One region of the Micromonospora sp. PTRAS2 genome, then DNA from elsewhere that is predicted to be linked to it. Evidence: riboswitches for the same ligand, from Rfam matches in the RefSeq annotation. Region 1 holds a riboswitch; the other holds the start of a gene.
What was found. A riboswitch is a leader RNA that binds a small molecule or an ion and turns the genes downstream of it on or off. The one in region 1 is predicted to bind thiamine pyrophosphate.
Positions count from the first base shown of each region.

Region 2: another riboswitch for thiamine pyrophosphate. It lies ahead of ACVMYR_RS12475 (thiamine phosphate synthase); the one in region 1 lies ahead of ACVMYR_RS15365 (ECF transporter S component).

Region 1 is NZ_JBSWBU010000004.1:74,640-90,140, reverse strand. Features, by position in the region: gene ACVMYR_RS15410 (cellulose binding domain-containing protein) at 1-723, opposite strand, end outside; gene ACVMYR_RS15405 (hypothetical protein) at 872-1,042, shown strand; gene ACVMYR_RS15400 (acyl-CoA dehydrogenase family protein) at 1,055-3,112, opposite strand; gene ACVMYR_RS15395 (DUF6328 family protein) at 3,252-3,755, opposite strand; gene ACVMYR_RS15390 (sugar isomerase domain-containing protein) at 3,910-4,659, opposite strand; gene ACVMYR_RS15385 (aminoglycoside N(3)-acetyltransferase) at 4,656-5,528, opposite strand; gene ACVMYR_RS15380 (alpha/beta fold hydrolase) at 5,525-6,355, opposite strand; gene ACVMYR_RS15375 (TIGR03943 family putative permease subunit) at 6,385-7,146, opposite strand; gene ACVMYR_RS15370 (permease) at 7,143-8,084, opposite strand; TPP riboswitch at 8,407-8,512, shown strand; gene ACVMYR_RS15365 (ECF transporter S component) at 8,582-9,172, shown strand; gene ACVMYR_RS15360 (ABC transporter ATP-binding protein) at 9,274-10,716, shown strand; gene ACVMYR_RS15355 (energy-coupling factor transporter transmembrane component T family protein) at 10,748-11,548, shown strand; gene gndA (NADP-dependent phosphogluconate dehydrogenase) at 11,682-13,127, shown strand; gene ACVMYR_RS15345 (hypothetical protein) at 13,204-13,389, opposite strand; gene ACVMYR_RS15340 (isoprenyl transferase) at 13,500-14,279, opposite strand; gene recO (DNA repair protein RecO) at 14,312-15,124, opposite strand; gene ACVMYR_RS15330 (DUF4097 family beta strand repeat-containing protein) at 15,226-15,501, shown strand, end outside.
Region 2 is NZ_JBSWBU010000003.1:368,748-384,248, reverse strand. Features, by position in the region: gene truA (tRNA pseudouridine(38-40) synthase TruA) at 1-757, shown strand, start outside; gene ACVMYR_RS12505 (hypothetical protein) at 787-1,869, opposite strand; gene ACVMYR_RS12500 (class I SAM-dependent methyltransferase) at 2,018-2,623, shown strand; gene ACVMYR_RS12495 (ABC-F family ATP-binding cassette domain-containing protein) at 2,680-4,356, shown strand; gene ACVMYR_RS12490 (aldo/keto reductase) at 4,443-5,387, shown strand; gene ACVMYR_RS12485 (hypothetical protein) at 5,505-6,053, opposite strand; gene ACVMYR_RS12480 (ThuA domain-containing protein) at 6,133-11,952, opposite strand; TPP riboswitch at 12,438-12,546, shown strand; gene ACVMYR_RS12475 (thiamine phosphate synthase) at 12,541-13,167, shown strand; gene thiO (glycine oxidase ThiO) at 13,257-14,342, shown strand; gene thiS (sulfur carrier protein ThiS) at 14,493-14,693, shown strand; gene ACVMYR_RS12460 (thiazole synthase) at 14,698-15,483, shown strand.

The DNA of each region.
Region 1 (15,501 bases):
GGCCTGCCAGCGGGTCGAGTACGTCTCCGGGCTGACCACGCACTCGCCGGCCGAGTTCTTCGTGGTGGTGACGTTCGGGTCGTACAGCCAGGTCTGGATGCTGCGCCCGCCGACCGCGCTGTTCACCACGGTCGCGTTGGCGTTGAGGTACTGGCCGAACTGGTTGCCCCAGCCGACCGGGCAGGCACCGCTGGAGGACGGGTTGGCGACCGTGGAGTCGCCGGCCAGCCAGACGGTGACGGGGGCCTGCGTGGAGGGCGTCGGGGTCGGCGTACGGGACGGGGTGGCCGACGGCGACGACGGGGTGGACGGCGGCGCGCACGGCGTGGCGGTCGGCGCGCCGGTGCACGGCAGCCCGTTGAGCGAGAACGCCGTCGGCACCGGGTTGGCGGTGGTCCACGCGCCGTTGAAGCCGAAGCTGACGCTGGCGTTGGTGCCGATGGAGCCGTTGTAGCCGGCGTCCCTCGCGCTGACCGCCGACCCGCTCTGGGTGACGGTGGCGTTCCACGCCTGGGTGACCCGCTGCCCGGTGGCGAAGGACCAGGTGAGCGTCCAGCCGGAGACCGGGTCGCCGAGGTTCGTGATCGTGACGTCCGCGCCGAAGCCGCCCTGCCACTCGCTGGTGACCTTGTAGTCGACCCGGCAGCCGGTGGCCGCTGCGGTGGCGGCCCCGGCCGCGACGGCCACCCCGCCCGCCAGGACAGCCAGCGCGATCGCGACCACCCCGACGGCACGCCGATACGCCGCGCCCCACTTATTGATTGATGAGATTCGATTCATACGCGCATGCTACCCGGCCGTGCCCGCCGCCCGGCCCAGCTCGGCGGCCGACCGCCGGCCGGCCGCCGAGCCGCTCGTCTAGGGTGGGGCGGTGCTCTACTTCCTGATCGTCGTCGCCGTGCTGCTGCTGGCGTACGCCGCCGTGCTGGTGAGCTTCGTCAAGCGGGGCCGCAAGATCCCGCCGCAGGCGTACCTGGTGCTGGCGCTGCTCAACGGGCTCATCCTGGCGGCCGTGCTGGCCTGGGCGATCGCTTCCCGCTGACCGGCCCGCCTTTCACTCCGGCGGGATGCGGCGGCGGACGTCGTCGGCGGTGGACGGGCCCGGCGTCCAGCGGGCCACCCAGGGCAGGTCGGCCGGCGGCGTGATCACCCCGTCCTCCAGGGCGGCGTACCGACCGGCGAGGATCCGCCGCGCCGCCGCCACGTCGACCGAGTCGGTGTTGGCCCACAGGCCCGTGAACAGGGCGTCGACCCGCAGCCGCGCCTGGCGGCAGAACAGGTCGGCCAGCTCGACGTTCTCCGGGCGGGTGTCCTTCTCCGCGTACGCCCGGACGCAGACCGCGCTCATCGCGAACAGCTCCGCGCCGATGTCCACCACCCGGCCGAGGAACGCCTGCTTGCGCTCCATCTTCCCCTGCCAGCGGGACATCGCGTAGAACGTCGACCGGGCCAGCTTGCGGCTGTACCGCTCTACCTGGCGCAGGTGCCCGGCGAGCGGGCCGAACTCCGCGTACGCCGTCGGGGTCTGCCCCCGGCCGACGGCGAGGGTCGGCAGCCACCGCGCGTAGAACGCGCCCGCCCGCGCGCCGGCCTTCGCCTTGCGGCCGAGCCCGGCGTCCGGGTCGATGATGTCGCCGGCCACGGACAGGTGGGCGTCGACGGCCTCGCGGGCGATCAGCAGGTGCATGATCTCGGTGGAGCCCTCGAAGATGCGGTTGATCCGCAGGTCCCGCAGCATCTGCTCGACCGCCGCCGGGCGCTCGCCCCGGGCGGCCAGGGAGTCGGCGGTCTCGTAGCCGCGCCCGCCCCGGATCTGGATCAGCTCGTCGCCGATCTTCCAGGCCATCTCGCTGGCGTACAGCTTGACCAGCGCCGCCTCGATCCGGATGTCGTTGCGGTCGTCGTCGGCGAGCAGGCAGCACAGGTCGAGCATCGTCTCCATGCCGTACGTGGTGGCGGCGACGAAGGCGAGCTTCTGGGCCACCGCCTCGTGCTCGCCCACCGGCCGGCCCCACTGGACGCGGTCGGCGGCCCACTCCCGGGCCACGTTCAGCGACCACTTGCCCGCGCCGACGCACATCGCCGGCAGCGAGAGCCGCCCCGTGTTGAGGGTGGTCAGGGCGATCTTGAGGCCCTTGCCCTCGCCGCCGATGACGTTCTCGGCCGGCACGAACACGTCGTGGAACCGGGTGAGGCTGTTCTCCAGGCCGCGCAGACCGGTGAACTCGTTGCGCCGCTCCACGGTGATGCCCTCGGCGTCGCCGTCGACGACGAACGCGGTGATCCCGCCGCGCCGCCCCTGCGTCGCCGGCACCCGGGCCATCACCACCAGCAGCGTGGCCACGGTGCCGTTGGTGGCCCAGAGCTTCACCCCGTTGAGCCGGTAGCCGGTGCCGTCGGCGGTCGGCTCGGCGGTGGTCGCCAGCCGCGCCGGGTCGGAGCCGACGTCGGGCTCGGTGAGCAGGAACGCCGACACCTCGCCGGCGGCGAGCCGGGGCAGGAAGCGCTGCTTCTGCTCGGCGGTGCCGAACATCTTGAGCGGCTGCGGCACGCCGATCGACTGGTGCGCCGACAGCAGCGCGCCGATCGCCGGGCTGACCGAGCCGGCCAGCATCAGCGCCCGGCAGTAGTGCAGGTTGCTCAGCCCGAGCCCGCCGTACTTCCGGTCGATCTTCATGCCGAACGCGCCGAGCCGGGCCAGGCCCCGGAACACCTCGTCGGGGATGCGGGCGTCCCGCTCGATCGCCGCGCCGTCGACCTCGGCGGCCAGGTACGCGCGCAGCCGTCCCAGGAACTCCTCGGCGCGGGCGTCCTCGGCCGGATCGGCGCGCGGCCACGGGTGGATCAGGTCGAGCCGGAACCGCCCGAGGAACAGTTCCTTGCCGAAGCTGGGCCGGTCCCAGGCCGACTCGCGGGCCGCCTCGGCGACCTGCCGGGCCTCCTTCTCGGACACCTGCCCGGCCTCCGCCGGCAGCGGCCCGGTGCTTCCCTGGGCCGGCGTCGGGCCGGCGTCGTCCGCCGCCGCGCTCGCCTGCGCCGGCTGCGGGCCGGCGCCCGGCGTGGCTCCCTCCGCCGGGTCGGGCGCGGGTCGGCTGTTCTGCGTCGTGGTCACGGCTGCCTCCTCGAACCTCGGTCCGGATGCGTCGACGTGCTCGACTCACAAGCGACGCTACCCCCGGTTGTTACCCAGGGGTAGCGTCGCGTGCACTTCGGATTTCCGACAGCGTCGCCGCTGGTCGCAGCGGGCGCGGTCAGTCGCCCGTCAGCGTCTGCGGGTCGTCATCGTCGTCGTCGATGTCGTCCTCGCCCCAGTTGCGGCGGGCGAACGGCAGGAAGACCCAGAAGGTCAGGAACCACACGGCGGTGACCGCGGTGAGCACGAACGCGATGCCCCGGTCCAGCACGAAGTCGGTGATCAGCAAAACCGCGCTGACCATCGAGACCAGCATGAACGCGAGCCCGCCGCTGGCCATCCGGTGGGCGAAGCGGACCAGCTCCGGCTTGCGGCCCTGCCGGAACAGCGCCCGGTGGAAGGCCACCGGGGAGATGATCATCGCGGTGGCGGCGGCGGCCGACAGCAGCGCGACGATGTAGACGTCCTTCTGGAAGTCGCTGGTCCTGGTGAAACCGTTGCTGAACGGCAGCGTCAGCAGGAAGGCGAAGAGGATCTGCACACCGGTCTGCGCGACCCGCAGCTCCTGGAGCAGGTCGGCGAAGTTGCGCTGCCAGCGCTGCCGCTCGGTTTCCTTGGACACGCGTTACCTCCGGGGGCGACGGTACTGCCGGCGGGTGCGGCCCGCCGGCAGCATCGCCATTGCCCGATCGGATCGACGACGAAACCCATTCACGCCCGCGCCCGCGCGGGACGGCGGGGCGCGGCGGGGCGCGGCCGGGCCCGATCGGAAGCGGTCACGCCCCCCGGCGGATCCGGCCCGCGTACCGGGCCTCCAGGGCGTCGTTGTGCGCGTCGCCGCCGGCGATGTTGGCCGACAGGTAGACCGGGGGCGGCTCCCCCGCCGCGAGCAGCCGGGCCACCACCTCGACGGTGACCTGCTGCGCGAGCAGGGCCGCCGTGATCGAGGAGACCGCGCCGACCGCGCCGCCGCCGGGCAGCGGCAGGGTCGCGTCGCCGTACGGTGCGCCGTTGTCCAGCACCACGTCGGCGAAGTCGGCCAGCTTGCGCCCCGACGGGTGCCGGGACGCCATCCGCGCCGAGTGCTGCGCCGACGTGATGGCGACCAGTCGGTGCCCCCGCCCGGTCACCAGCGCCGCGAACTCCACGATCGCCCCGTTGACCCCGGAGTTGGAGGCCACCACGAACACGTCGGCCGGGTGGACCGGGGCCAGCTCGTAGAGGCGGTGGGCCACCGCCGGATCCCGCTCCAGCAGCGGGCCCAGGACGTCGACCGGGGCCCCGCCGCGCAGCACCACGTCGCGCAGCGCGATCCGGTTGGTCGGCACCAGGCCGCCGGCCCGGCCGGCGATCTCCATGGCGAGGGCCTCGGAGTGGCCCGTGCCGAACGCGTGGACCACCCCGTCGGCGCGCAGCGCGTCGGCGATCAGGTCGGCCGCCCGGCCCACCGCCTCCCGCTGACTGGCCGACACCCGGCCGATCGTCTCCGTCACCACCGCCAGGTAGTCCTCGGCGCTGACCGTCATGCGTCCTCCGTCCCCCGGCTGCCGTCCGGCGTCTCGCCGGTCCCGTCGCTCCTTGTCCGGCCGCCGGCCACCGTTGCCCGGTGGCGGGCCAACCAGTCCACCGCGAAGTCGACCGCGACCCGCTGGCGCATCAGCCGCCCCGTCCCGTCGCCGACCGGGCCGACCCGCACCGCGCCGGTCGCCTCCAGCGCCGCCCCGAGCCGGGGGAAGTCGCTCTCGTCGAGCACGATGTCGTCCCACCCCGCCCAGCGCCGGCCGCCGTCCTGGGTCCGCACCGCCGCGCCCTCCCGTCGCCTCGGCGGGGCGGGCTGCCGGTATTCGGCCAGGTGCAGCGACGTGTTCGAGTCGTGGCCGACGCCGAGCAGCAGCACGTCGGCGTCGGCGTCGTAGAGCCGGCCCAGCGGCGAGTCCTCGCCGAGCATGCCGGCCAGCCGGTGCCCGGCCACGATCCGCTCGGCGGCGGGCCCGAGGGCGGCGAAGGAGACCTGCGGGTGGTCGCTGCGCCGGGCACCCGGCCAGCCCCGGACGGTCTCGGCCAGCGCCCCCATGAACCGGCTCGGGGTGACCGCCGGGTCGAAGCCGGGCGTCTCGGCCCGGATCACCGGCCACCACTGCGCCGGCACCGGCGGGTTGGTCCATTCGGCCGGGTCGCTGTTCTCCGGCGTGTGGGTAGGCACCACGACCGTGCCCCGCTCGCCGAGCACGTCGCGCAGCGCGAGCGCCACCGCCTGCGCGCCGCCGCAGACGAACCCGAGCGCCTTCAGCCCGGCGTGCACGAGCACCACCGTGCCCGGGCGTACCCCCAGGTCGGTGAGCTGCGCGGCGAGCGAGGCGCGGGTGTGCGGCCGGACGGCCGGTGCCGGCGTCATCGGGCCGTGGCCGTGCGGGCCAGGATCGCCTCGGCCAGCGGGCCGGGCGCGGCGTCGGGGATCCAGTGCGACACCCCGGCCAGCGTGACGGGGCGGTAGTCGCCGGTCACGTGGGCGGCGCAGGCCCGGGCGGCGACCCGGCCGACCGCCGTGTCCCGGTCGCTCCACACGTACGTGGTCGGCACCGACACCGGCCCGACCGCCGCGAGGTCCTTCCCGGACATCGCGCGGTACCAGTTCAGGGCGGCGGTCAGCGCGCCCGGGGCGCGCATCGGGTCGGCGTACCGGGCGACCCGGGCGGCGTCGCCGACATCGCCGAGCAGCCGGCGCAGGGCGGCGGCCCGGAACGCCAGCAGCACCTTCTCGGCCGTGCCGGGCTTGCGGAACAGGGCCATGTACGACGAGCGGGCCTTCTGGCGGGCGTCGGTGGCCAGCGCGTGGGCCATCGCGGCGGGGTGCGGGACCGACACGGCGGTGAGGGTGCGCACCCGGTCGGGGTGGGCGGCGGCCAGCCCCCAGGCGACGATCGCGCCCCAGTCGTGCCCCACCACGTGGGCCGCGTCGACGCCCAGCGCGTCGAGCACCGCCGCCGCGTCGGCGACCACCTCGGGAATGCGGTACGCCTCGACCTCCGCCGGCCGGGCGCCGGGCGAGTAGCCGCGCTGGTCGAGCGCGTACGTGCGCAGCCCAGCGGCATGCAGCGCCGGCGTGACCTCGTCCCACTCGCCGCTGTGCTGGGGGAAACCGTGCAGCAGCAGCACCGGCTCGCCGTCGGCCGGCCCGCCGGCGTGCACCTCGAACGTCAACCCTCGCGCGTCGACCCGCATGATCGGCAGCCTACCCAGGCCGGGGCCGGTCACTCGTACTGGTTTCTCGGGGCGGGCACCTCCCGCCAGGACTCCACGGCGAGGTAGGGGATCTCGGCGTCGTTGACCGGGTCCCGCCCGACCCGGTCGCTGTAGCGGCCGGTGACCTCGACCCAGGTGTCGGGCGGCAGGCCCAGGGGCACGTCGCCGGTCATGCCCAGCTTGACGGGGCGGCCGTCGGCGGCGCAGCAGGAGAGCACCATTCGGGCGAGGATCGGCTGCCCGTCGGGGCCGGGCGCGATGAACCCGGTGAGCCGGACCCGCCGCTCGCCGATCGACGCGCCCCGCTCGAACAGGGCCCGGGAGGCGTAGTCGAGGACGGTGACCGGGGCCGGGTCGCCCGGCGGCAGCGGCGGGTAGTCCGACTGCTGCTGGCCGGCGAGCGCGGTGCCGGCCTGGCCCACCGCGTACGAGCCGAGGGCCGGCGGGGCGACCAGCAGCAGCCCGAGCACGGGCAGCAGGAGCAGCCAGCCGACGCGCGGCCCGTGGTGGCCGTGCCCGTGCCCGTCGTCGTCCTCCGCGTGCCCGCCGGGCCCGGGCCCGTCGTCGGCCCCGTGGGCGTCGCCGCGCGGCGTGGGGCGCAGGTCGTACCACAGGGTCATGACGGCGGCGGTGATCAGCACGAGCCCGGCGGCGATCAGGAACGGCCGCAGCCCCTCCTTGACGTAGCGCAGGTAGAGGTCGGTGACGCTGGCCCGGACCACCGCGCCGCCGAGCAGCAGCAGGACGACGGCCTGCGCCTGCCGGTTCACAGCAGCACCGCCCCGGCGAGGCTGGCCACCCCGACGGCGACCACGAACGTCGCCGGGGCGAACCGGACCGCGAACCGGCGGCCGAAGACGCCGGCCTGCATCGAGATCAGCTTGAGATCGACCATCGGACCGACCACCAGGAAGACGAGACGGGAGGTGAGGGAGAACTGCGACAGCGACGCCGCGACGAAGGCGTCGGCCTCCGAGCAGATGGACAGCAGCACGGCGAGCACGGCCAGGGCGAGCACCGACAGCACCGGCTTGTCGGCCAGGGTCTGCAGCCAGCGCTCCGGCACCAGCACGTTGATGCTGGCGGCGGCCATCGCGCCGACGACCAGGAAGCCCCCGGCGTGCACGACGTCGTGCCGCACGGCCGCCCAGAAGGCCGCGCCGCGCGACGCCCCGTCCAGCTCGGGCCGGCGCGGCAGCCGGATCCAGTCGGCGCGGCCGAGCCGCAGCCAGAGCCACCCCATGACCATGGCGACGACCAGGCTGGCCACCGCCCGGCCGAGCACCATCTCCGGTGCGCCGGGGAAGGCGACGGCGGTGGCGGCGAGCACGACCGGGTTGACCGCCGGGGCGGCGAGCAGGAACGCCAGGGCCGCCGCCGGGGTGACGCCGCGCCGGATCAGCGACCCGGCGATCGGCACCGAACCGCACTCGCAGCCGGGCAGCACCACGCCGGCGGCGCTGGCCACCGGCACCGCGAGGGCCGGGTGCCGGGGCAGCGCCCGGGCCCAGAACGAGCGCGGCACGAAGACCGCGATCACCGCCGAGAGCAGCACCCCGAAGACGAGGAACGGCACGGCCTGCACCAGCACCGAGACGAAGACCGTCGTCCAGGTCTGCAGCCGGGGCGCGGACAGCGCGTCGGCCAGCGGCGCGCGGAACACGATCAGGAGGACCAGCAGCGCGGCCAGCACCTCGACCGAGCCGATCCGGCCGCCGAGCGACCGTCGCGGCCCGCCCGACGCCGCCTCCCCCCGGGGTACGTCCGGCCTGTCCCCGCCGCCCGGCCCCGTCGCCGGGGCCCGCCCGTCGGGGCCGGCGGGCGGCGCGGAGCTGTCGGTCGTCGACGCCACGGTCTGCTCCCTGGAGGCGGGTGAGGTTCGGCGGCGCGACACTATCGCGCCCAGCGGGCCGGGTCGATGGACGACGCCGAAACGGCGGTGACCGGGTTCCGGGATCCTCCCTCGTGAGCTGCGGAAAGATCACTTTGCCCGGTGATCTTCCCGGGTGTTAGCGTCGGGGAGACAACTTCACATCCGACAGGGGAGCGCACAGCGCTGAGAGTGCGGGCACCGCCCGCAGACCCTCGAACCTGATCTGGGTAATGCCAGCGCAGGGAGTTCGGTCGACCTCCAGCCGCGTCGACGTCCGGTGCACCGGGCGCGGCGTGCGTCTTCTCCTGGTTCGTCAAGGACTGGGAGCCACCATGAACCACACCGACAGCAACCGCTGGCGCACGATCGACATCGTGGTCGCCTCGGTGATCGCCGTCGCCTTCGGCGTCATCTTCTGGGCCTGGGGCCTGGTCTGGAGCGCCACCGAGGGGGCGTTCGCGTTCTTCCCGCCCGCGCAGACCCTGCTCTACGGGGTCTGGCTGATGCCGGCCGTGCTCGGCGGCCTGGTGATCCGCAAGCCGGGCGCGGCCCTGTACTGCGAGACCGTCGCCGCCGTCCTGTCCGCCCTGCTGGGCAGCCAGTGGGCCGGCACGGTGATCCCGCAGGGCATGGTCCAGGGCCTCGGCGCGGAGCTGGCGTTCGCCGCGTTCCGCTACCGCTCCTTCCGGCTGCCGACCGCGCTGCTCGCCGGGGCGCTCACCGGCGTCGGCGCCGCCCTGTTCGACTTCCTCGTGTGGAACGCCGAGTACGACCTGACCGGCTACCGCCTCCCGTACGCCCTGCTCACCGTGGTCAGCGCCACGGTCATCGCGGGCGCGGGCGCGTGGGCCCTCCTGCGCGCCCTGCTCACCACGGGCGCCCTGGACCGCTTCCCCGCCGCCCGCGCCCGCACCCCGATCTAGCGCGCGGTTCCACATGTCGATCAAGAGGTTTGCGTCAGCTGAGCGCGCTCTCCTGACGCAGACCTCTTGATCACCGACGGCGGCGGAGGGGGCGGGGAGGCGTGGCGGTACGGGCGCGGGTGGTGTTGCGGGGGTTCGGGTGGCGGCACGCCGGGCGGCGGGCCTGGGCGGTGCGCGGGGTGGACCTGAGCGTCGAGGCCAGCGAGCGGGTGCTGCTGCTGGGGCCCTCCGGGGCCGGCAAGAGCACGCTGCTGGCCGCGCTGGCCGGGCTGCTGTCCGACGACTCGGGCGAGCAGGAGGGCACCGTCGAGGTCGACGGCGTCGACCCCCGCGCCGACCGGGACCGGGTCGGCATCGTCTTCCAGGACCCGGAGAGCCAGCTCGTGATGGCCCGCTGCGGCGACGACGTCGCGTTCGGGCTGGAGAACCGGGGCGTGCCCGCCGGTGAGATCTGGCCCCGGGTGGACGAGGCGCTGCGCCGGGTCGGCTTCCCGTACGACCGGGACCGCCCGACCGCCGCCCTCTCCGGCGGCGAGCAGCAGCGGCTCGCGCTGGCCGGGGCGCTCGCCCCGCGGCCGGGGCTGCTGCTGCTCGACGAGCCGACCGCCAACCTCGACCCGGCCGGGGCGGCGCTGGTCCGCCGGGCCGTGGCCGACGCCGTCACCGCCGACACCGCGCTGGTCCTGGTCGAGCACCGGGTCGCCGAGGCGCTGCCGCTGGTCGACCGGGTGGTGGTGCTGGAGCCGGGCGGCGGCGTCCGCGCCGACGGGCCGCCGGAGGCCGTCTTCGCCGCACACGGCGACGCGCTCGCCGCCGAGGGGGTCTGGGTGCCCGGCCGGACGGTGCCGCCCCGGCGGGCCACCGCCGCCCCCGGCGCGGCGCTGCTCACCGCCGACGGGGCCGGCCTGCCGCCCCGCCTCGCCCCGACCGACCTGGCGGTACGCGCCGGCGAGGCGCTCGCCGTCCTCGGCCCGAACGGTGCGGGCAAGTCGACGCTGGCGCTGCTGCTCGGCGGCCTGCTGCGGCCCGGGGCGGGGCGGATCGAGGCGACCCGGGAACTGGCCGGGCGGGACGCCGCCACCGCGCCGCACCGCTGGCGGGCGCCCGCCCTGGCCCGCCGGATCGGGTCGGTCTTCCAGGACCCGGAGCACCAGTTCGTCACCGGCACGGTCTACGACGAGCTGGCCCTCGGGCCGCGCCGCACCGGCCACGGCGAGGCCGCCGTCCGGGCCACCGTGGACGGGCTGCTGGACCGGCTGCGCCTGGCGCGGCTGGCGCGCGCGAACCCGTACACCCTCTCGGGTGGGGAGGCGCGGCGGCTGAGCGTGGCGACGGCCCTGGCCACCGCGCCCCGCCTGCTGGTCTGCGACGAGCCCACCTTTGGCCAGGACCGGCGCACCTGGCTGGAGCTGGTGGACCTGTTCGCCGAGCTGCGCGACGGCGGGCACGGCGTCGTCGCCGTCACCCACGACGCGGACTTCGTGGCGGCCCTGGCCGACCGCCGGCTCACCCTGACCCGCGACCCGGCCGCGGTGGCGGCGTGACCGGCACCGGGCACCGCCGGGCGGTGGCGGCGTGATCAGCATCTCTCCGGTGGCCGTGCCCGGCGCCCCGCTGGCCCGGCGCAACCCCGTGGCGAAGGTCGCCGCCGCGCTGGTCTTCTCGTTCACCCTGCTCGCCACCCTCGACCCGGTGGCGCCGGCCGTCGCCATCGGCGTCGAGCTGGCCGTGCTGCCCCTGTTCGGCATCCGGTACGGGGTGCTCGCCCGCCGGGCCGCCCCGCTGCTGCTCAGCGCCGCCGGCATCGTGGTGACCCTGGTCCTGTTCGCCGCCGAGCGCACCGGCCGGACCCTGGTCGAGGCGGGGCCGGTGGCGGTCACCAGCGGGGTGCTGCTGACCGCGCTCGGGCTGGCCCTGCGCATGCTCGCGGTGGCGCTGCCCGGCGTGATCGTCTTCGCCACCACCGATCCGACCGACCTGGCCGACGCGCTGGTGCAGAACGCAAAGGCCCCGGCCCGCTTCGCGATCGGCGCGTTGGCGGCGTTCCGGCTGGTGCCGCTGCTCGGCCAGGAGTGGCAGATGATCAGCATGGCCCGGCGGGCGCGCGGGGTGGACGCCGGCCGCAACCCGGTGGCCCGGCTGCGGCTGTTCGTCTCGACGGCGTTCGCGCTGCTGGTCGGCGCGATCCGGCGGGGCACCCGGCTGGCGGTGGCGATGGACGCCCGGGGCTTCGACGCGGCCACGCCGCGCACGGTCGCCCGGCGGCAGCGGTTCGGCCCCGCCGACGCGCTGCTGGTCGCCGGTGCGGCGGCGCTGGCCGGGGCGGCGCTGGCGGTCAGCGTCGTCCTGGGCACGTTCCGCCCGCTGATCGGCTGACCCGCAGATCAGGGCGGCGGCTGCGGGGCGGACGCCACCACACTGTGACACCGCGTCGACCACCGGTCCCGGTACGGCGGGCGGCGCGATACCGTCGCAGCACTACAGGCGACGCGAGAGGTGGCGGGTACGGATGACGCAACAGGCGACGGCGCAGATCGGCGTGACGGGGCTGGCGGTGATGGGCCGGAACCTGGCCCGCAACCTGGCCCGGAACGGGTTCACGGTGGCGGTGCACAACCGGTCGCCGGAGCGGACCCGCAGCCTGGTCGCCGAGCACGGTGACGAGGGGACGTTCGTGCCGTCCGAGTCCCTGGCGGACTTCGTCGGCTCGCTGGAACGCCCCCGCGCCGTGATCATCATGGTCAAGGCGGGCGCACCGACCGACGCGGTGATCGACGAGCTGGTGCCGCTGCTCGACGAGGGCGACATCATCGTCGACTGCGGCAACGCCCACTTCGCCGACACGCGGCGGCGGGAGGAGGCGCTGCGCGCCAAGGGGCTGCACTTCTCCGGCACCGGCGTGTCCGGCGGCGAGGAGGGCGCGCTGCTCGGGCCGAGCATCATGCCGGGCGGCTCCGCCGAGTCGTACGCGAAGCTCGGCCCGATGTTCGAGAAGATCGCCGCGCAGGTGGACGGCACCTCGTGCTGCCGGCACATCGGCCCCGACGGCGCCGGCCACTTCGTCAAGATGGTCCACAACGGCATCGAGTACGCCGACATGCAGCTCATCGCCGAGGCGTACGACCTGCTGCGGGCGGGGCTGTCGGCGAGCCCGGCGGAGATCGCGGAGATCTTCCGGGAGTGGAACACCGGCGAGCTGGAGTCGTTCCTCATCGAGATCACCGCCGAGGTCCTCGGGCACACCGACGCGGCGACCGGCCGGGCCTTCGTGGACGTGGTGCTCGACCAGGCCGAGCAGAAGGGCACCGGCCGCTGGACGGTGCAGAGCGCGCTTGACCTGGGCATCCCGATCACCGGCATCGCCGAGGCGACGTTCGCCCGGTCGCTGTCCGGGCACGCCGGCCAGCGCGAGGCCGCCCGCCGCGCCTTCGGCGACGCCGGGGAGAAGTGGCAGGTCGAGGACCGCGACACCTTCGTCGAGGACGTGCGGCGCGCGCTGCTGGCCAGCAAGATCGTCGCGTACGCGCAGGGCTTCGACCACATCCGCGCCGGCAGCAGCGAGTACGACTGGGACATCGACCTGGGCGGCACCGCCACGATCTGGCGGGGCGGCTGCATCATCCGGGCCCGCTTCCTGGACCGGATCAAGGAGGCGTACGACGCCGAGCCGGAGCTGCCGTCGCTGCTGGTCGCGCCGTACTTCGCCGAGGCGGTCAGCGCGGGCGTGCCGAGCTGGCGGCGGGTCGTCGTCGACGCGGCGCGGGCCGGGGTGCCGACGCCGGCGTTCTCGTCGTCGCTGGCCTACTTCGACGGCCTGCGCGCCGAGCGGCTGCCCGCCGCGCTGCTGCAGGGGCTGCGGGACAACTTCGGCGCGCACACCTACCGCCGGGTGGACCGGGACGGCTCGTTCCACACCCTGTGGGCCACCGAGGGCCGCTCCGAAGTGGAGGCCTGAGCCGCAACGCGCCGGTGCCGCCCCCGAAGCTTCGGGGGCGGCACCGGCGCGGTCGGGTCGGGGAGAACCGGTCGGGTCAGAAGAACCGGCGGCGCTTCGCCTTCTGCGGGCGCAGCAGGTCGGCGCCCCTGGTCAGCATCCGGGTCACGCCGGTCGGGCCGCGCCGGGCCTCCAGCGTGTGGCTGAGCCGGCGCGCGCCGGCCGCCGCCAGCGGCACGGCGACCGCCATGACCGCCCACTGGGCAATCCGCTTCTGAATCATGTGGGTTCACCTCCGCCGTCGTGGCTGTTGCCGGAGGTGATACCCCACCGGCCACGCCGGTAAGCGTCCCTACGGGCCGGTCAGGGCTGCGGCGTCAGGGCTGCGGCCGGTCAGGGCTGCGGCGGGGCGACCGGGTTGGGCAGCGCCGCGCCGAACCGGCGGTCCCGCTGGGCGTACAGCTCGCACGCATACCACAGGTGGCGGCGGTCGAAGTCGGGCCACAGGGTGTCGAGGAACACCAGCTCCGCGTACGCGGTCTGCCAGAGCAGGAAGTTGGAGATCCGCTCCTCGCCGGACGGGCGGAGGAAGAGGTCCACGTCGGGGACCTCCGGGTGGTAGAGGTATTTCGCCACGGTCTTCTCGGTGACCTTGCCCGGGTCGAGCCGGCCGGCCGCCACGTCGCGGGCGATCGCGGCGGCGGCGTCGGCGATCTCGGCCTGCCCGCCGTAGTTGACGCAGAACTGCAGCGTCAGCGTCGAGTTGCCCCGGGACATCTCCTCGGCCGTCTGCAACTCGGAGATGACGCTCTTCCACAGCCGGCCGGCGCGGCCCGACCAGACGACCCGCACGCCCAGCTCGACGAGCTGGTCGCGGCGGCGACGGATGACGTCCCGGTTGAAGCCCATCAGGAACCGGACCTCGTCCGGGGAGCGCCGCCAGTTCTCCGTGGAGAACGCGTACGCCGAAAGGTAGGGGATGCCCAGCTCGATCGCGCCCTCGATGGTGTCGAAGAGGCTGTGCTCGCCCTGCTCGTGGCCCTTGGTGCGGGGCAGCCCCCGCTCCTTGGCCCACCGGCCGTTGCCGTCCATGACGATCGCGACGTGCTTCGGCAGCGCGTCGGCCGGCAGCGCCGGGGGCCGGGCGCCCGACGGGTGCGGAGTCGGCGGCACCGGCTCACGCCGGCCGGCCCTCAACGATCGGATCACTCGGTCTTCCCCCTGTCCACGGCGGCGGCACCGCCGGCCGTCGGGCCACCCCGGTCGACCAGCGGCAGCGAGCGTAGCGCGCGCTCCAGGTGCCACTGCAGGTGCGCCGCGACCAGGCCGCTGCACTCCCGGCGTACGCCGGTCTCGGTGGCGTCGGCGAGCACCCAGTCGCCGGTGGTGAGCGCGGACATCAGGTCGACGGTCGCCGGGGCGGGGTGGGCCGCGCCGGGGGGCCGGCAGTCCGGGCAGACCGCGCCGCCGGCCGGCACGGAGAACGCCCGGTGCCGCCCGGGGGTGCCGCAGACGGCGCAGGCCGTCAGCGCGGGCGCCCAGCCCGCCAGGGCCATCCCCCGCAGCAGGTACGCGTCGAGCACCAGCGTGGTGGCGTGCTCGCCCCGGGCGAGCGACTTGAGCGCGCCGAGGGTGAGCTGGAACAGCCGCAGCGACGGCTCCCGCTCGACCGGGGTGAGCCGCTCGGCGGTCTCGGCGATCGCGCTGGCCGCCGTGTAGCGCGGATAGTCGCCGAGGAACCGCTTGCCGTACAGGTCGATCCCCTCGACCTGGCTGACGCTGTGCAGCGAACTGCCGGTGTTGCCCTTGGGGTCGCCGGCGAGCTGCACGTCGACGTGGCCGAACGGCTCCAGCCGGGCACCGAACTTGCTGGTGGTGCGGCGGACCCCCCGGGCCACCGCGCGCAGCCGCCCGTGCCGGCGGGTCAGCAGGGTGATGATCCGGTCGGACTCGCCGAGCTTCTGCACGCGCAGGACCACCGCGTCGTCGCGGTAGAGCTGTCGGCGGTACCCGGCCATCCGATCATTCTCCCCCGGCCCACGGAATCAGGGTCGAATCGGGGTGCCCGGCGGGTGATCCCCGATGCGCGGCGGGCCGGACCGGCCGTAGCGTGCCGGCCATGGCCTCGCACCCGACCGCCCACGCCACCCGCCCCGCCCGCGCCACCCGCGGCGTCCCCGCCCGCGCCGTCGCGGTCGGGGCCGTCGCCGCCCTGATCCTCCTCGCCGGGTGCGACAACCTGTCGCTGCGCCGGCTGGACTTCGACGACGTCGAGTCGACGCGGATCGCCCGGGTCACCGTGCTGCCCGGCTCGGGCGACGTGACGGTCGTCGGCGGCGGCCCCGCCGGCCAGGTACGGATCAAGCGGGTGCTGCGCTACCACGGCGACCAGCCC
Region 2 (15,501 bases), on a different contig from region 1:
GGCCGGCGTGCTCGCCGAGACCCTGGACCTGGTCCTCGGCGCGGGCGTGGCGACGGGGCTGACCGTGGCCGGGCGGACCGACGCCGGGGTGCACGCGACCGGCCAGGTCTGCCACCTCGACCTGCCGGCCGCCGTGTGGGCCGAGCACGAGGGGCGGCTGCTGCGCCGGCTGGCCCGGCTGCTCCCCACCGACGTGCGGGTGCGGGCGATGACGCCGGTGCCGGCGGACTTCGACGCCCGGTTCTCGGCGACCTTCCGGCGCTACGAGTACCGGGTGACCGACGCGCCCTTCGGCGCCGAGCCGCTGCGCCGGCACGAGGTGCTGGCCTGGCCGAGGCCGCTCGACCTCGACCTGCTCAACGCCGCGGCGGCGGGGCTGGTGGGGGAGCACGACTTCGCCGCGTACTGCCGGCGCAAGGAGCACGCCACCACCCTGCGCGAGGTGACCCGGCTGGACTGGCGGCGCGACCCCGACGGCCTGCTGGTCGCCACCGTCCAGGCCGACGCGTTCTGCCAGGCGATGGTGCGCAGCCTGGTCGGGGCGATGCTGGTGGCGGGGGACGGGCGGCGTCCGGTGCAGTGGCCGGGCAGCCTGTTGACCCGGCGGGAGCGGTCCAGCGAGGTGACGGTGGCCCCGGCGCACGGGCTCACGCTGGTCGCCGTCGGCTATCCCGACGACCCCGCCGAGTACGCCCGCCGCGCCGAGGCGACCCGCCGGCTCCGCGTGCCCACGGGCGGGCTCGCCGTCGAGGGCTGAGAGCCGCCCCGGCCGTTCCCGCCGTCGCCTCAGTCGTCCTCGCTGTCGCTGTCGTCCTCGTCGCTGCCGCTCGGGGTGGTCGTCGGCTGGCCGGCGCTGCCGCCGGTGGCCCGGCGCTCCAGCACCCCCTTGGTGAGGTGCGTCTCGATCAGGTCGAAGAGGATCTCGCGTACCTTCGGGTCGGCGGACTTGACCGGTTCACCGTCGGCGCGGACCACGAGGCAGTACGCGAGGTAGTGGCCGCGTACCTGCCAGCCGACCCGGGCGGGGGCCTCGGTCAGCGCCTCGGTGTCGTCCCCGGCCGGCAGGCCGCGGAACCGGCCCTCCCGCTCGTCGAGCAGTTGCCGCAGCCGGTCCCGGACGCGCTGGGCGGTGGCCTTGTCGGTCAGGTTGAACAGCCCGGCGGTGAGCAGGTGGTCCCCGTCGGGGGAGCGCAGGCTCGCCCGGACCACCTGGTTGCAGCCGAGCGTGGCGAGCAGGTCCGCCACCTCGCCGCTGGCGGCGACCGCGCAGCTGCCGCTGGACTGGGTCTTGAGCACCTCGTACGGGTCCGCGCCGTCGCCGACCGTGACCTGCCGGCCGGGGAAGACCTCCTTGACCGTCAGGGGAGCGGAGTCGGTGTCCCGCGAGTCGATGTCCTGCCGTTCGGTCTGGGACGGCGACGGGGCGGCGGCGGCCGGCGGGCTCGGCGCGACCTGGGGGTCGGTGGCCCGGTTGGCCAGCAGCGCGGCACCGCCGAGGCCGCAGAGGGCGAACAGCGCCAGAACCGCCGCCCCGCCGAACACCACCTGCCAGAGCCGGGCGCCGTGGCGGCCGGTGTCCCGGGCGCGCCGGGACCGGGGCAGGTGCAGCGGTTGCGTGGTGGCGTACCCGCCGGCCGGCGGGGCGGGGCGGGGCGCGGCCGGCGGCGGTGCGAAGGCCGACGCCGGGGGCGGGGGCGGGGCGGCCGCGGGCAGCGCGATCCGGCTGGTCCGGGGCAGTGACGGCGTCGGGAAGCGGGACGGCGCGGGCCCGGTACGGGCGGGCGGGCGGTTCCAGGCCACCGACAGGTCCGACCCCGGCCCGGGGTGCCCCTCGAAAGCGTCCTCATCGGACTCGTACCGATACACCATGCGACCCAGAGTAGGGGCTATTGTCCCTTTAGGGGGTAATACCCGGAAACTGCGGCGGGTCCGTCGGGCCGCCCCGGCGGGCACGCGGCTGGGCCGCCGCCCCGGACCCCGCCCGGCGGGCGGCGACGCCAGTGCGAGAATGCCGGGCGTGACCGGCGACCACTACTTCTCCGCTGAACCCGGAACCGCCGCCCGCCCCCGGGAGGTCGAGTTCACCGTCGCCGGGCGCGACTACACGCTGACCTCGGCCGGCGGCGTCTTCTCCGCCGACCGCCTCGACTCCGGCACCGCCGTGCTGCTGCGCAAGGCCGACCTGCCGGCCCCCGACGCCGCCGGGAACCTGCTGGACCTGGGCTGCGGCTTCGGCCCGATCGCCTGCGTGCTGGCCGGCAGCGCCCCGGCGGCCACCGTCTGGGCCGTCGACGTCAACGAGCGGGCCCGGGCGCTCACCGCCGCCAACGCCGAGCGGGTCGGCGCGGCCGACCGGGTCCGGGTCGCCGCCCCCGACGACGTGCCGGACGACGTGACGTTCGCCCAGCTCTGGTCCAACCCGCCCATCCGGATCGGCAAGGAGGGCCTGCACGAGCTGCTGCTGCGCTGGCTGCCCCGGCTCGCCCCCGACGGCGTGGCCTGGCTGGTGGTCGCCCGCCACCTCGGCGGCGACTCGCTGCACCGCTGGCTGACCGAGCAGGGCTGGCAGGTGGGCCGGCACGCCAGCCAGAAGGGCTACCGGGTGCTGCGGGTCACCCGCTGACCTGCGCACCGGTAATCGGCTGTCGCCGGGCCGGCCCGCTCAGGCAGGATGCCCGCGTGGGATACGTGGACGTGGCAGCCGTGGGGCACATCCTCCCCGACGGCCGGGAGCTCTTCACCGACGTGTCGTTCCGGGTCGGCGAGGGCGCCAAGGTGGCCCTGGTCGGGCCGAACGGCGCGGGCAAGACGACGCTGCTGCGGATGGTCGCCGGCGACCTGCCGGTGCGCAGCGGCGGGATCGCCCGCTCCGGCGGGCTCGGCGTGATGCGCCAGTTCATCGGCATGATCGGCGACGACTCCACCCTCGCCGACCTGGCCCTGTCGCTCGCCCCGCCGGCGCTGCGCGACGCCGGCCGCCGGCTCACCGAGACCGAGGCGGCCATGCGGGCGGCCGAGCTGCGCGGCAAGTTCGGCAACGCCGCCGCCAAGGCCCAGCTCGCGTACGCGGACGCGCTCGCCGCCTGGGGCGAGGCCGGCGGGTACGACGCCGAGGTCGTCTTCGACACCGTCGCGACGATCGTCCTCGACACGCCCTGGGAGGTGGCCCGGGAGCGTCCGGTGCGTACCCTCTCCGGCGGCCAGCAGAAGCGGTTCGCCCTCGAACTGCTGCTGCGCGGCCCCGACGAGGTGCTGCTGCTCGACGAGCCGGACAACTTCCTCGACGTGCCCGGCAAGCGGTGGCTGGAGGACCGGCTGCGCGAGTCGGCCAAGTCGGTGCTCTACGTCTCGCACGACCGGGAGCTGCTGGCCCGCACCGCAGACCGGGTCGTCGCCGTCGAGGGCGGCAGCGCCTGGGTCCACCCGGGCGGCTTCGCGAGCTGGCACGAGGCGCGGGTGGCCCGGCACGCCCGCCTCGACGAGCTGCGCCGCCGCTGGGACGAGGAGCACCAGAAGCTGCGCGAGCTGATGCTGATGTACAAGCAGAAGGCCGCGTACAACGACGGGTTGGCGTCGCGGTACCAGGCCGCGCAGACCCGGCTGCGCAAGTTCGAGGAGGCCGGGCCGCCGCCCGTACCGCCGAAGGACCAGGACATCCGGATGCGCCTGACCGGCGGGCGGACCGGCAAACGCGCGGTGATCGCCGAGCAGCTGGAGCTGGACGGCCTGACCTACCCGTTCGACCTGGAGATCTGGTTCGGCGACCGGGTCGCGGTGCTCGGGGCCAACGGCACCGGCAAGTCGCACTTCCTGCGGCTGCTGGCCCGGGGCGGCACCGACCCGGACCCGGCCAACGGCCCGGTCGACGGGGCCGCCGCGCTGGCCCCGGTGGCGCACGACGGGGTGGTCCGGCTCGGCGCGCGGGTCCGGCCCGGCCACTTCTCGCAGACCCACGACCGGCCCGAGCTGATGCAGAAGACCCTGGTCGAGGTGCTGTGGCGCGGCGACGACCACCGGGCCGGGATGGACCGGCACGCGGCGATGGCCGCGCTGAGCCGGTACGAGCTGGCCGGGCAGGGCGACCAGCGCTTCGGCACCCTCTCCGGCGGCCAGCAGGCCCGTTTCCTGGTGTTGCTGCTGGAGCTGTCCGGGGCGACGCTGCTGCTGCTCGACGAGCCGACGGACAACCTGGACCTGGCCAGCGCGGAGGCGCTGGAGGCCGGCCTGGCGGCGTTCGCGGGCACGGTGATCGCGGTGACCCACGACCGCTGGTTCACCCGCTCCTTCGACCGCTTCGTGCTGTTCGGCAAGGACGGCGAGGTCACTGAGACCCCCGACCCGGTCTGGGACGTGTGAGGAGTAAGGAAGGGCCCCCTGTTAACGCATAACGGTGTAGAAGGGGCCCTTCCTTGCACCTGGCATAGGGTTGGCGCGTGACTGAGATGACGTACCGCCGGCTGGGCGACTCCGGGCTCGTGGTGTCCGTGGTCGGCATCGGCTGCAACAACTTCGGCCGCAAGCTCGACCTCGACGGCACCCGGGCGGTGGTCGACGCGGCGCTCGACGCCGGCATCACCCTGTTCGACACCGCCGACATCTACGGCGAGCCGCAGGGCGCCTCCGAGGAGCTGCTCGGTCAGGCGCTCAAGGGCCGCCGCGACGAGGTGGTGCTGGCCACCAAGTTCGGCATGGACATGCACGGGGCCAACGGGGCGGACTTCGGCGCCCGGGGCTCCCGGCGCTACATCGCCCGCGCGGTCGAGGCGTCGCTGCGGCGGCTCGGCACCGACCACATCGACCTGTACCAGATGCACGAGCCCGACCCGGGCACCCCGGTCGACGAGACGCTCGCCGCCCTCGACGACCTGGTGCGCGCCGGCAAGGTGCGCTACCTGGGCAACTCCAACTTCGCCGGCTGGCAGATCGCCGACGCCGACTGGGTCGCCTCGTCCAACGGGCACACCCGGTTCGTCAGCGCGCAGAACCACTACTCGCTGCTGGAGCGGGGCGTCGAGGCCGAGGTCATCCCCGCCTGCGAGCGCTTCGGCCTCGGCATGCTGCCGTTCTTCCCGCTGGCGAACGGCCTGCTCACCGGCAAGTACCAGCGCGGGGAGGCCGCCCCGGCCGGCAGCCGGCTCTCCGGCGGCGGCCGGTACGCCGAGCGCCTCGCCGCGGCCCGCTGGGACACCATCGAGGCGATCGGGGCGTACGCCGCCGAGCGGGGGCTCACCATGCTGCAGGTGGCCATCGGCGGGCTGGCCGCCCGGCCCGCGGTGACCTCGGTCATCGCCGGGGCCACCACCCCGGAGCAGGTGCGCGCCAACGCCGGCGCCGGCGTGTGGCAGCCCGACGACGACGACCTGGCCGCGCTCGACGCCATCCTCTGAGCCGGTCGACGGGACGGGGCCGGCCGACGAGGGACCGGGCCGACCGGCAGGGCCGAAACGAAAGAGGGACGCCGGGGCGACTCGCCCCCGGCGTCCCTCGTCCGGCTTCCGGCCCGGTCAGGCAGCCGGCCCCCCGGGCCCGGCCGGCCGACGCCGCCGCACGAGCAGCAGCGGCACCGCCGCCAGCAGCGCGACGGCGACGAGCCCGCCGGCCGCGTACGTCCACCAGCCGCCCCCCGACCGGTCCCGCTCGTCGGGCCCGGCCTGCACGGCGACGGGCCGTGGCGCGGGCGCCGTCTGGGCGGGGCGGGCCTGCACCGTCGCGGTCGCCGACGTCTTGTACGGGGCCGGCGCGGTGACCGTCACCCGCCAGCGACCGGGGGAGAGCAGCGGGCCGCTGGAGTAGAAGCCCTGCCCCTCCCCGGACATTTCGAGCTGCACCGGACCTGCCGTCCGGTCGCCCTCGCCCTTGGCGGTGAGGGTCAACCGCACCGGCTGATCCAGTCGGTGGCCGTCGGAGTAGACGGCCAGCACGGTGACCCCGCCGGCCCCGTCGCCGCCCACCGACAGCTTGAGCTTTCCGCCGTGCGCCGCCGCCGGGCCCGCCGGCAGCGCCACCAGGCACGCCGCGACGAGCGCGGCGGCGAGGATCCTGAGGGTACGCATCACACGTGCTCCACTCGTTCGGTTCGGGTGGGGCCGCCCCCGCCGTCGTGGTGCACGGCGGGAGCGGCCCCGTCTTCCGTTACAGCGAACCGCCCTCGGCGATCCGGGTGGGGTCGGCGCCGAGCCGGCCCGCCCCGTCGACCGACTTGTTGTCGTTCGCCTTGACGCCGGCCTTGGTGGCCGCGCCACCGAGCCGGACGATCATGGCGTCGGCGTCCCGGACCAGCACGTCCCGGACGTCCGTGTCGGTCACCAGGGCGGCATCGGTGGCCAACGCCTTGAAGGCGGTCAACTGCTGCACCGCCCGCTTGTCGTTGCCCTCCGCCTCGGAGGCCCGCACCGCGTCCAGCTTGTTGGACAGCTTGCGGTGCGCCACGTTGGAGAGTCGTCCGGTCGCCTTGAACCGGTCCAGCAGGTTCTGCATGTCCCGGAACGAGGTGGTGACGTAGAACCGGACCGTCGAGGAGGTGGAGTTACCCGCCTTGTCGGTCGCGGTCACGACCAGCTCGTGCAGGCCGAGCGGCAGCTCGTACATGGGCTGCAGGGTGCCGCTGGCGTACGTCTTGCCGTCCAACTTGCCGGACATCGTCTTGACGCCGGAGGTCGGGTCGACCGCCTGCCACGAGATCCGCACGTCCTGGCTGTCGCCGTAGAGCTGGCCGTCGGCGATGCCGGAGACCAGCAGCGTCGGCTTGTCACCGTCGATCTTCACGACGGCCGACTTCAGCGACTCGGCGTTGCCGGCGGTGTCGGTGGCCCGGTAGAGCAGCTCGTGCGAGCCGTTCCCGGTCACCTCGACCGGCGCGGTGTACGCCGTCCAGGCCCCGCCGTCGAGCGACCACTCCAGCTTCTTGACCCCGGAACCGGCGTCGGTGGAGGTGAGCACCACCGGAACCGTGCCGGCGTGCCAGCCGTCGTCGTTCGCCGGGGCGAACGCCGCCGAGCTGACCGGCGCCGTGGCGTCGATCTTCACGGCGACCTTCTTGGCCTCCTCCACGTTGCCGGCCTTGTCGGTCGACCGGAACCGCACCTCGTGCGCGCCGTCACCGGTGACCTGCACCGGCTCGGTGTACGCGGTCCACGTGGTGGCCCCGTCGAGCTGGTACTCGGTGGCGGCCACCCCGCTGCCGCCGGCCTCGTCGGCCGCCGCGAGGGTGACCGTGACCGGCGCGGTGTGCCAGCCCTCGGTCGGGGTGCCGGAGACCGTGGCGGTGGTCACCGGCGCGGCCGTGTCGGCCACCTTGGTGGAGAGCCGGAAGTAGTCGAACGACGCGGTCTTCGACGTGGCCGCGTTGGCCCCGAGGGTGAACAGACCGATCTTCGGGGTGGCCCCGACGGCGGTGTTGCTCACCGTGCCGAGCGTCGTCCACTCCTGCCCGTCAGCCGAGTACGACCCGGTGAAGTCGTTCCCGGTGCGCGCCACCCGCAGGTACCACACGCCCGAGGTCAGGTTGGAGACCTGCGGCTGCGGGTTCTGCACGGTACCGCCGACCTCGCTGCGGAACTCGAGCCGCCGGGAGACCGTCTGACCGGCCTGGTTGTCCACGATGAAGTCGAACTTGACGTAGTTGTCGTCGTCGGCGTGGACGATCAGACCCGCCTGCTGGTACTGCTCGGCCAGCAGGCTGCCGTCGACCTTCGTCTCCAGGGTCCAGTCGCCCGAGGGCGCGGTCTGGAGGATGAAGTTCGTCGGGCCGGTGTTGCCGGTGCCGTAGATGTCACCCTTCGGCACGTCGATCTGCAGCGCGCCACCGGTCACCCGGTAGGTGGCCGCGTCCTCCCGCAGGATCGCGTTCCAGCGGCACTTGTCGAGCGCGGTGCCGCCGAACTCGTCCGACGGGTCGACCGGGCCGGCCGGCTCGTCGGGCGTAACCTGGAAGAAGTCGAACTGTGCGTCCACCACCGGGGCGGTGGTGCCGCCGTTGAGGGCGAACAGGCCGATCCGGGGGTTGCTGATCCCGGCGAGCGCGGCGGACCGGCCGACCGGGGTGAACGTGGTCCCGTCGCCGGACATCTCCGCCGTCAGGTTGGTGCCGTCGCTGGTCATCCGCAGCCAGATGGTGTCACCGGCCGGCGCGGCGGTGGCGTCCGCCCCCTCGTTGCGGGGCGACCCGGCCGTCTCCCGGATGAACTCCACCCGGCGGGAGCCGGAGTAGAGCAGGTCCAGCTTGGCGTAGTTGTCGTCGTCGCCGTAGATCAGCAGGCCGGCCTGCTGGTAGTTGGCGGTGACGGGCAGCGTGACCTTCGTGGTGGCCTGCCAGGACCCGCTGGGCGCGGGCTGGAGGACCAGGTTGGTGGCGCCGTTGGTCGTGCCGTACAGGTCACCGGAGGCGGTGGGCAGCCGCAGCGACCCGCCGGAGACCGAGTAGAGCTGGTTCTCCCGGACCACGGTCCAGCGGTCCTTGTCCAGGCTGGTGCCGACGAAGTCGTCCGAACGCGCCCCGAAGCAGGACGTGTTGGCCGCCTCCACCTTCACCGGGACGGTCACGTACGCCTTCGCGCCCCGGGCGTCGGTCACCGTCAGGGTGGCGGTGAAGGTGCCCGGCACGGTGTACGTGTGGGTGGCGTCGAGGGTCGACGCCGTCTTGCCGTCGCCGAAGTCCCAGGCGTACGTCAGCGGGGTGTCGCCCTCGGCGTCGGTGGCCGTGCCGTCGAAGGCGACGGTGACCGGCGCGATGCCGGTGGTCGGCGTCGCCGTGGCGCTGACCTGCGGCGGCGCGTTCTCGGTGACGCCGCGGCCGATGAAGTCCATCCAGTTGACGTTGAACAGCGAACCGGTGCCGCCGGCCGGGTCCTTGGCGAGGAAGTACAGCGTGCCCTCAGCCGGACCGGTGACCGGCGCGGTCACGTCGACGAACTGCTGCCAGCCGCCGGTGCCGGGCACGTCCGCGGACGCGACCAGCGGGCCGTCGACCGTGCCCGAGCGGACCTCGATCCGCCCGCCCTGGACCGACGAGGCCGCCCGGAAGCGGATCGAGTCGATCCCGGTCAGGCTCGCCGGGGCGAGCGACCACCAGTCACCGTCCTCGATGAAGCCGATGTTCTGGTTGCCGCCGGCGGTGTCGGTGGTGGTCTCCTTCTGCACGCCCGGGTCGCCGCCGCCGGTGCTGCCGGGGGCCCGGCCGGTGGCGGTGAAGTACTCGGCCTGCTTGCGCTTGGGCTGGAGCTGCTCGATCGCCCGGCCGGTCAGCTCGCCGGCGCCGCCGGCGCCGCCCTTGTCGGTGTACGTCGCCTCGAAGACGCCGAAGACGTTCGCCTCCGCGCCGTGGCCGGAGGCCAGCGAGGTCTGCACGGTGCCGGTGCAGCCGGTGTGCTGCTCCAGCGGGTGGGCGTGCTCGTCGTGGCCGAGCAGCACCTGGAGCTGGACCCGGTCACAGTCGATGGTGCCGTCCTCCGGGTCGGTCACCTTGATCGTGTACTTGACCTGGTCGCCCCACTCGAAGAACCCGCCGTTCGGCGGGAACTCGATGGTCACCGTCGGGGCGGTGTTGCCGACCGTCACCGGCACGTTCGCCACGGCGGTACGACCCGACGGGTTGGTGACGGTGAGCTGGGCGGTGTAGTCGCCGGCGGTGGCGTAGGTGTGCGTCGGGTTCGCCTCGGTGGAGGTCTGCCCGTCGCCGAACTTCCAGGCGTAGGTCAGCGTGCCGCCGTCGGGGTCGCGGGAACCGGCGCTGGAGAAGTTCACGGTCAGCGGCGCGGGCCCGGAGGTGGGGTCGGCGCTGGCCTGGGCGATCGGGGCCCGGGAACCGGCGGTGTAGTCGATCCGGTAGACCCCGGAGTTGTCGTTGTTGCCGCCGAAGCCGCTGCCCCACTCGATCAGGTAGAGCGCGCCGTCCGGCCCGAACTCGAAGTCCATCGGGCGGACCATGGTCATGCCGGTGAGCAGCTGGTTGATGTCGATCAGCGACTTGCCGTCCTGGCTGACCTGCATCGTGTACATCTTCGACTGGTTCCACTCGCCGAGGAGCGCCTTGCCGTCGTAGTACGCCGGCCACTTGCGGTCCGACGTGCTGTCGGCGTCGTACCGGTAGACCGGGCCGCCCATCGGGGCGCCGCCGCCGCCGATCTCGGGGAAGCGCGGGTCACCCGCGTAGCCGTAGTCCACGGTCGCCGGGATGGCCGGCGGCAGGTTGGTCAGGCCGGTGTTGTTCGGCGAGTCGTTCACCGGCGCGGCGCAGTTGAACTTCGCCCCGCTCGGCCCGTTCGGGAAGGTGTAGTCGTTGTACGCCTTGTTGTTGCCGGTGCAGTACGGCCAGCCGTAGTTGCCGGCGGTGGCGACGATGTTCCACTCCACCAGGCCCTCGGGGCCGCGGTCCGGGTTGGCCGAGTTGGCGTCCGGTCCGTAGTCGGCGACGTAGAGGGTGTCGGTCTTCTGGTCGACGCCGATCCGGAACGGGTTACGGAAGCCCATGCCGAAGATCTCGGGACGGGTCTTCGCGGTGCCCGGCGCGAACAGGTTCCCCGTGGGGATCGTGTACGTGCCGTCGTCCTCCGGGTGGATCCGGATCACCTTGCCGCGCAGGTCGTTGGTGTTGCCGGCGCTGCGCTGCGCGTCGTAGTCCTGCCGGCCGGCCCGCTCGTCGATCGGCGTGAACGCGTTCGACTCGAACGGGTTGGTGTTGTCGCCGGTGGCCAGGTACAGGTTGCCCTTCGAGTCGAAGGTCATGCTGCCGCCCGCGTGGCAGCAGGTGTTGCGCTGCGTGTCGACCTGGAGGACGACCTTCTCGGTGGCCTTGTCGATGGCGTCACCGTTGACGGTGAACCGGGACAGGTAGTTGCGGGGGCCGCCACCGGCCGGCGCGTAGTAGAGGTAGATCCACTTGTTGGTGGCGAAGTCCGGGTCGAGGCGGAGGCCGAGCAGGCCGTCCTCGTTGCCGGTGAAGACGTCCAGCTTGGTCGCGGTGACCGTGTTGCTGGTGTCCGGCTTGATGATCTGCACCCGGCCGTCACGCTCGGCGTAGAACACCCGACCGTCCGGAGCGATGTCCAGCTCCATCGGGTTGTTGGTGTTGCTGTCCAGCGTCACCTTGTCGAAGTTCGAGGTCTTCGAGGCGCCGCAGTCGGCCTTCTCCACGCCCGCGGCGGTGCGGATGCCGCCGAGCAGGTGGGTGAGGAACTCGGGCTCGACGTACGACTGCTGGGTGTGGCCGCCACCGGTGTACCAGGCCCGGCCGCCGTCGTAGTCCTGGCACCAGGCGGTGGGGTGGTCGGCGCCCATCGCGCCGCTGCCCGGGGTGTAGGACTTCTCGTCCAGGCTCGCCAGGACGTGCACGTTGGCGCGCGGGTTGGTCCGGAAGTTGTACCACTCGTCGAACCGGGACCACTTGTCCGGCAGCGTGGCCGTGGACGGGTGGGCGTGGTCCTCGACCTTGACGGTGGCCTGCTGGTTGGCGGGGTGGTTGTTGAAGTACGCCCCGACCAGCTTGCCGTACCAGGGCCAGTCGTACTCGGTGTCCGAGGCCGCGTGGACGCCGGCGTAGCCGCCGCCGGCCTTGATGTAGCGCTCGAACGCGGCCTGCTGGTCGGCGTTGAGGACGTCACCGGTGGTCGACAGCCAGATCACGGCCTGGTACTTCGCGAGGTTGGCGTCGTTGAACGCGGCGCCGTCCTCGGTCGTGTCGACGGTGAAGCCGTTGTCGACGCCGAGCTTCTGGATCGCGGCGATGCCGGCCGGGATCGCGTCGTGCCGGAAGGCGGCGGTCTTGGAGAAGACGAGCACCGAGAACGGGTCGGTGGCGGCGGCCGCTACGGGGGCCGCCAGGGGCGCCGCCTGCGCGGCGGCCGGTGCGGCCTGCGCGGGGGTGCCGGCGACCAGGCCGGTGGCGACGAGGGACAGGCTGAGAAGTGAGGAACTCAGGATGCCGCGAGGTATGCGGCGGCGGCGGGATGGAGACACTCCATGCTCCTTTTGTCCGAGCTGGACAGTGGTGGGCTCGGGGAGGACTTCGCCGCAGACCGTCCCCGGTCGGTGCGGTGCCTGGGTCAGACCAGGGCCCAGGCACCTGTAACGTCGGTGCGGGCCGGGCCCGCACCTGTCGGACCGGTACGCGAGGGGGTCGCGTACCGCTGGTCGGTGCGCGGCCACGCCAGGGCCGCTCACCGGTCGGATCGGGTGCGCGACCACGCCAGGGGCCGCGTACCGGTAGGTCGGTGCGGGCCACGCCGAGGCCACGCGCCGAAATATGTCGATCGGTTGAACAAATTAGCGCCGCTGGACTCGTTTCCGGCAAGGCGTCGGCGTGTAACGATTCGGTATCGGCGATCGACCTATCCGGCGCATGCGGAGGAATGGGGAGAAGCGGCTCGCCGGCCGGCTGACCGTGGTCTGGACCACCGGTCGGATCCCTTGGCGGATCAGCCGATTCGTCGTACGGTGACACGGACGTAACCCACGGGAGCCCGGTGTACCGGGCTGAGAGGGGGGCTGGAGCCCCCGACCGTCGAACCTGATCCGGGTAATGCCGGCGCAGGGAGGAGAGTTGCCGTGCCGTCCCTTGGGCGACTGCATCTGATCACCGACACCCGGCCGGGGCGGGACCCGCTCGCCGTGCTGCGCGCCGCCCTGCCGGTGGCCCGCGCCGAGCTGGTCGTCCAGGTCCGCGTCACCGACGACGCCACCGACCGCGAGGCGTACGACCTGGCCCGGCGGGCGGTCGCCCTGTGCGCCCCGTACGGAGCGATGTGCCTGGTCAACGACCGGCTGCACGTGGCGCTCGCGGTCGGCGCGGCCGGCGGCCACGTCGGCGCGGACGACCTGCCGGTCGCGGCGGCCCGCCGGGTCCTCGGCCCCACCGCGGTGCTCGGCGCGACCGCCCGCGCACCGGGGCCGGCCGCCGAGGCGGTGGCCGGCGGGGCCAGCTACCTCGGCGTCGGCCCCTGCCACGCCACCGACACCAAGGCTGGCCTGCCGGACCCGATCGGCCCCGAGGGGGTACGCGCCGTGACCGGGGCCGTGGCGGTGCCGGTGATCGCCATCGGCGGGGTGACCGCCGCAGCGGTGCCGGCGCTGCGCGCCGCCGGGGCGTACGGGGTGGCGGTGGTCGGGGCGCTCTCCGCCGCCGCCGATCCCGCGCGGGCCACCGCCGAGCTGCTCGGGGCGTTGACGTGCTAGCCCGCGCCGAGGTGCCAGCCCGCGCCGACGAGTTAGGAAGGGACCCTTCCTATGCAGAAAGCGTTAACAGGGGGCCCTTCCTTGCCGACGTGGCGGTGGTGGGGGGCGGGGCCGTCGGGCTGGCGGTCGCGTGGCGGTGCGCGGCGCGCGGGCTGCGCGTCACCGTGCACGACCCGGCCCCCGGGTCGGGCGCGTCCCACGTCGCCGCCGGGATGCTGTCGCCGGTCGCCGAGGCCTACTTCGGCGAGCGGGAGCTGACCGGGCTGCTGGTCGCCTCGGCCGCCCGCTGGCCCGCGTTCGCCGCCGAGCTGACCGCCGCCAGCGGCGTCGACCTCGGATACCGCACCGAGGGCACCCTCGTCGTCGGGCTCACCGGCGACGACCTGGCCGAGGCACAGCGGCTCTGGTCGTACCAGCGGGACCTCGGGCTGCCCATCAGCCCACTGCGCCCGTCGGAGCTGCGCGACCGCGAACCGGCGCTCGCCACCCGGGTGCGCGGCGGCGCGGTCGCCCCCGGCGACCACCAGGTCGACCCCCGGCGGCTGGTCACGGCGCTGCGCACCGCCGCCGAGCGGGCCGGCGCGACCCTCGTCACGGGCGCGGTGCGGGCGCTGTCCGACCTGGACGCCAGGGTCACCGTCGTTGCCGCCGGCTGCGGGGCCGCCGCCCTCACCGGGCTGCCGGTCCGGCCCGTCAAGGGCCAGATCCTGCGGCTGCGCGCGCCCGATGGCGGCCCGCCGGGCTTCCGGCACGTCGTCCGGGGGTACGCCGACGGCGAACCCGTCTACCTGGTGCCCCGCGAGGACGGGGAGGTGGTGGTCGGCGCGACCGTCGAGGAACGCGCCGACACCGACGTCACCGCCGGGGCGGTGCTGCGGCTGCTCCGCGCCGCCGTGGATCTCGTCCCCGAGCTGGCCGAGTACGAGCTGGTCGAGGCGACCGCCGGGCTGCGCCCCGGCACCCCCGACAACGCCCCGATCATCGGGCCGCTGCCCGGCCGGCCCGGCGTGCTCGTCGCCACCGGCCACCACCGGCACGGCATCGTGCTCACCCCGGTCACCGCGGACCTCGTCACCGACCTGATCGTCACCGGGCCGACGGCCCCCACGACGGCGGACCCGCTGCTCGCCCCCTGCACCCCCGAACGGTTCGCCGGCCAGCGACTGCCCGGCTGACCGTCGTCGCCCCGACCGACCCGACCGATCCGCGTCACCGATCCGCGTCACCGGTCCGACCGCGCCGCCGCCGGCCCGGCCGATCGCGTCCGGCCCGGCGCATCCCGTCCCGGTGGCGGGCCGAGGACGCATCCGAGGAGGAGCACCCACATGGAACTGACGGTGAACGGCACCGGGCGTACGCTGCCCGCCGGCGCGACCGTGGCCGACGCGATCGGCCTAGTCACCGACCAGCGGCGCGGCCTCGCCGTCGCGGTCAACGGCGAGGTCGTGCCGCGCGGCGGCTGGCCGGCGACCCCGCTGCGCGACGGCGACCACGTCGAGGTGCTCAGCGCCGCCCAGGGCGGGTGACGACATGTCCCACGAGGGCTCCTCGTTCGAGCTGGGCGGCGTGACGTTCGGGTCCCGGCTCATCCTCGGCACCGGCGGCGCGGCCAGCCTGCACGCGCTGGAGCAGGCGATCCGGGCGTCCGGCACCGAGCTGGTGACGCTCGCGCTGCGCCGCGTCGACACCGCCCCCGGCATGGGCGGCGGGCTGCTCGACCTGCTGGACCGGTGCGGGGTGCGGCTGCTGCCGAACACGGCCGGCTGCTACACGGCCGGCGAGGCGGTGAAGGTGGCCCACCTGGCCCGCGAGGCGTTCGGCACGGACTGGGTGAAGCTGGAGGTGATCGGCGACGAGCGCACGCTGCTGCCCGACGGGGTGGAGCTGCTGCGCGCCGCCGAGACCCTGGTCGCGGACGGGTTCACCGTGCTGCCGTACACGTCGGACGACCCGATCCTGGCGCGGCGGCTCGCCGACGTCGGCTGCGCGGCGGTGATGCCGGCGGGCGCGCCGATCGGCTCCGGCCTGGGCGTGAACAACCCGCACCACATCCGCCTGATCCGGCAGAGCGTCGACGTGCCGGTGATCCTCGACGCGGGAATCGGCACGGCGTCCGACGCGGCGCTGGCCATGGAGCTGGGCTGCGACGCCGTGCTGCTGGCCAGCGCCGTCACCCGCGCCGCCGACCCGGTCGCCATGGCGAGCGCCATGCGGTACGCGGTCGAGGCGGGCCGCCTGGCGGCCGGGGCGGGCCGCATCCCGCGCCGCTTCCACGCGCTGGCCTCCACCCCCGACGAGGGAAGGCCCGTCCTATGACCCCACCCCCCACCCCGC